2 regions of the Shouchella phoenicis genome follow, and region 2 is predicted to be linked to the other one. Evidence: riboswitches for the same ligand, from Rfam matches in the RefSeq annotation. Region 2 holds a riboswitch; the other holds the start of a gene.
The links. A riboswitch is a leader RNA that binds a small molecule or an ion and turns the genes downstream of it on or off. The one in region 2 is predicted to bind S-adenosylmethionine.
Positions count from the first base shown of each region.

Region 1: another riboswitch for S-adenosylmethionine. It lies ahead of ABC361_RS15035 (methionine ABC transporter ATP-binding protein); the one in region 2 lies ahead of ABC361_RS10660 (methionine biosynthesis PLP-dependent protein).

Region 1 covers NZ_JBDFMQ010000001.1:2,796,852-2,799,051, reverse strand. The annotation lists gene ABC361_RS15040 (MFS transporter) at 1-678, shown strand, start outside; SAM riboswitch class I at 737-845, shown strand; gene ABC361_RS15035 (methionine ABC transporter ATP-binding protein) at 905-1,927, shown strand; gene ABC361_RS15030 (methionine ABC transporter permease) at 1,920-2,200, shown strand, end outside.
Region 2 covers NZ_JBDFMQ010000001.1:1,980,079-1,982,278, forward strand. The annotation lists gene ABC361_RS10655 (bifunctional homocysteine S-methyltransferase/methylenetetrahydrofolate reductase) at 1-113, opposite strand, end outside; gene ABC361_RS10660 (methionine biosynthesis PLP-dependent protein) at 119-1,231, opposite strand; SAM riboswitch class I at 1,313-1,412, opposite strand; gene ABC361_RS10665 (hypothetical protein) at 1,539-1,703, opposite strand; gene prsW (glutamic-type intramembrane protease PrsW) at 1,718-2,200, opposite strand, start outside.

The DNA of each region.
Region 1 (2,200 bases), 820 kb from region 2:
TCCGTTAAAGTTGAAAAGGTACAAAAAGTAGCCATGGCGTTATCTCATGTGCCTAGAAGCAAAGAGTGGAAACTAATTAGCTTATTTGCAGTATCGAGCTTATTAATTGGTTTTGGGTCCGGTCTCGTTATTCCGTATTTAAATTTGTATTTTAATGATCGCTTTGATTTAAATTATTCAATGGTCGGGTTTATTCTCGCTTTAGGTCAGGCAATGACCGTATTTGCTATGCTGATTGGACCAAAGGTTGTTGAGCGCGTTGGAGAAGTCAGGGCAGTTTTCATTCTACAAATGGGGTCGATTCCGTTTTTACTACTAACCGCTTTTACAAACATAATTTGGCTAGCCGTTATTGGGTTTTTATTCAGGCAAGCCTTAATGAATGCTGGAAATCCGATTCAAGCTGCCCTTGTCATGAAACTCGTTCACCCGAAAATGAGGGGAACAGCAAATTCCGTTACACAAATGGTGTTCCAGTTAGGCTGGGCGCTTATGGGACCTGTTTCAATGGGCATTGTTGCTGCATATGGAGCATATTCAGGTTATGCAATTGTGTTTTGCATAACCGCATGCTTATATGTGTTAGGGTCTGTATTCTTTTTACTTGTTTTTCAAAAAAAGGTAGCAGAACACAATGAGTTGAATAAACTAGAGATGGAAAAGCACATAGGTTCATAAAAGGATTGACGGCTGTAGCTCAACATGCTATGATGCCCATATTATCTTAATAGAATATTTCTTATCCAGAGTGGTGGAGGGACTGGCCCGTTGAAACCCGGCAACCGCAAACATTATGTTTGAAGGTGCTAAATCCTGCAAAGCAGCTATGCTTTGAGAGATGAGATGATCATAGGTAAACCTTCCTGTCATCTTACAGGAAGGTTTTTTTATTGGAGGGAATGACTTGATTTCGTTAGAAGGGATCAGCAAAACATATACGACCAAAACATCAACTGTGCAAGCTGTAGACAATGTGGATTTGCAGATTGATAAGGGAAATGTGTTCGGCATTATCGGCTATAGTGGGGCTGGAAAAAGTACGCTAGTCAGATTGTTGAATTTATTAGAACGTCCATCAACAGGTAAAATTACGTTAGATGGTGTGGAACTAGCTTCTCTTGGAAAAAAAGCGTTGCGAGAAGAGCGTCAAAAAATCGGGATGATTTTTCAACACTTTAATTTACTTTGGTCAAGAACGGTAAAAGAAAATATATCATTCCCACTTGAAGTTGCAAAGATTCCTGCGGAAGAACGTAAAAAACGCATTGAAGAGTTAATTGATCTAGTTGGACTACGCGGAAGAGAAGATAATTATCCGTCCCAACTCAGTGGCGGTCAGAAACAACGGGTTGGCATTGCTCGTGCACTCGCAAACAATCCAAAGGTGCTCTTGTGTGATGAAGCGACTTCTGCTCTTGATCCAAAAACAACCGATTCGATACTCGATCTTTTAACCGATATTAATAAAAAACTAAATTTAACAATTGTTCTTATTACACATGAGATGCATGTTATTCAAAAAATTTGTCATGAAGTAGCAGTTATGAGTGACGGTCAAATTGTTGAACAAGGCCCAGTGATTGATGTATTTAGACGGCCAAAAGAAGAGATGACAAAAGAGTTTGTAAAACAAGTAGCGCAAGTTCAATCGGATGAATTTATCGCAGAAGATGTCACGCTTCAACGTGGTGAGCAGGTCATTGAATTAACATTTATCGGTAACCCCGCGGAAGAACAGCTTGTAACTGATTTAATTCGGTCGTTTCCGATTAGCGTTTCGATCCTGCAAGGGAACATTTCCAAGCTTCAACAAGGATCTTATGGAAAGCTGTATCTTCGTGTAGCTGGCGAGCAAGAATCGCTAGCAGAAGCGGTTCAATTTATTCGCCAACAAGAAGTGGAAGTCGAGGTGATTAAACATGCTTGATCAGCTCTTTCCAAATGTGGTTTGGGAGAATTTATGGCTCGCCACTTATGAAACGGTGTATATGACCGTGATTGCGGCTGCTGTTACATTTATATTAGGGATTATATTAGGATTGTTTTTGTATTTAACCGCAAAGGGAAACCCTTGGGAGAATCGATTTTTCTATACGCTTGTCGGTGCCTTTGTAAATATTTTTCGATCCATACCGTTTATTATCTTAATCATTTTGCTTATTCCATTTACGAGAGCTATTGTAGGTAGTATGTTTGGGCC
Region 2 (2,200 bases):
TTAGAAAGATTTAATTCTTCAAAACATAAGTCATAGCCCGCCTCATATAAAACCGTTCCCATTGCGCCATCAGCAACAACCACAGAAGACGTAACAGTTTCTCTCAAGTTCATGGATCTCACCTCCCTTGATTCGTTGCTTGTTCAAATGCTTGTTTTAAATCAGAGATTAAATCTTCGCAATGTTCAATTCCTACTGACAGCCGTAGTAACGTCTGATCGATGCCTTTTTCGATTCGAAGTGCTTCAGGAATATCGGCGTGGGTTTGCGTAGCTGGATACGTCATTAAACTCTCCACTCCGCCTAAGCTTTCTGCAAAAGAAATAAGCTGAAGTGCTTTGAGTATGGGATTAATATAAGATTCATCTGTCACACGAAATGACAACATTCCACCTTTTCCCGGATATAAAACGTCACGCACGAGGGACTCTTCCTCTAACATCGAAACGATTCGTTTTGCATTAATTTCATGTTGCTTCATTCGTAGTGCCAATGTTTTCATGCCTCTCATTAATAACCATGAGTCAAACGCACCGAGTATGAAGCCTGCTCCATTGTGAAAGTAGCCTAATTGTTCGCTTAATTCCGCCGATTTCGCGACAACAAGCCCAGCCACAACGTCATTATGTCCACCTAAATATTTTGTCGCTGAATGGATGACGATATCTGCCCCGTCTACTAACGGTTTTTGCAGCAACGGTGTTAAAAACGTGTTGTCAACGATCAGGAGTACATCTGCTTTTTGAGCGATAATGGCCAATTCCTGTATCGAGGCTTCTTTCATTAATGGATTTGTAGGTGTTTCCACAAAAATGGCCTTTGTTTCGGCTTTCAACTTATCTTTAACAGCATTTAAGTCCGCCATATCTACATAGTCAAAGTGAAGCCCCCACTTTGTCCATCCTCCTTCGAACAGTCGGTATGTACCACCGTACAAATCATCTGAACATAAAATATGATCACCTTGCCCAAATAGTGAAAAAACGAGTTGAATGGCAGACATTCCAGAGCTTGTCGCAAACCCTTGCTCTCCATGTTCTAAATTTGCAATGGCTTGTTCAAGCACTTCTCGAGTGGGATTTCCAGTACGAGCATAATCGTACCCTGTTGATTCTTGAATCCCTGCGTGACGATAGGCTGTAGAGAAATAGACAGGTGCATTTACAGCGCCTGTTGCATCATTTCGGCGATTTCCGATTTGCGCAAGAATGGATTCATCATGTGTTGTCATTGTTTATCCTCCTTTTTAAAAAAACGGTACAATCATAAAAAACCTTTCTTCAAGATATAAGAAGAAAGGTTGCGAACAATTCTCTTATCTTGCAGATTTCTGCTGGATTTAGCACCTTGCCAATAAAGGCTGGTTGCTGAGACTTCTTCGGGCCATGTCCCTCCGTCTCTCTTGATAAGATCTATTAAGTTTATTTGCTATTGTCACAACTTTAACGCAAAACGAATGATTCTGCAACCCGTAGCATGAAAAATGCATAAAAAACGCACAGCTTGTCTTACATAGCTGTACGTTCTTTGCACATTCATTATTCAGGTGACGCTTCAATGATTAATTGATCTTCATTTCCGCATACACACTGTTTAAAGCCTGTTTCATATTCTCCGTTTTCATTTCGTTTTCCACGTAAAATATATTTCTCTCCACATAAAGGGCAACGAATGACAATTCGATAACGATTCGCTGTTGTCACGCTATCCTCCTCCTTTAGTTCAGATTGCACTTTTCATCTTCATCTAGTTTGTTCGCCTTTTTTATTTTCCATATTGCTAATAACCAAAGCGCAACCATAAATGGAATCATTAAATATAAGAAATAATGTCCAAAATCCATTAGAATGTAGTCGTAACTTCCGTGCAAAATCATTGGTAGTACAGCCGCTAAAAAAAGAAATAGTTGTTTTTTTGAAGGCTGGTATTTGGCTCTTCCAACGTAATAACCCATAATAATTCCATAAACAGCATGGGCGGTGGTTGGTAATAACGTTCTCGGGAGCACGTGATCAAACCCATACGCAATCATATATAAACTATTTTCAACGGAGGCAAAGCCAAGCGATAACGCTACACCAAAAACGATTCCATCAATTGGTTGCTTTAGTTGACCATGTTGATAAGCAAATATGAACAACATCAGCCATTTTAAACCCTCTTCTATCAATCCGTAAAGCAAAAAAGCTTTTGACAACGA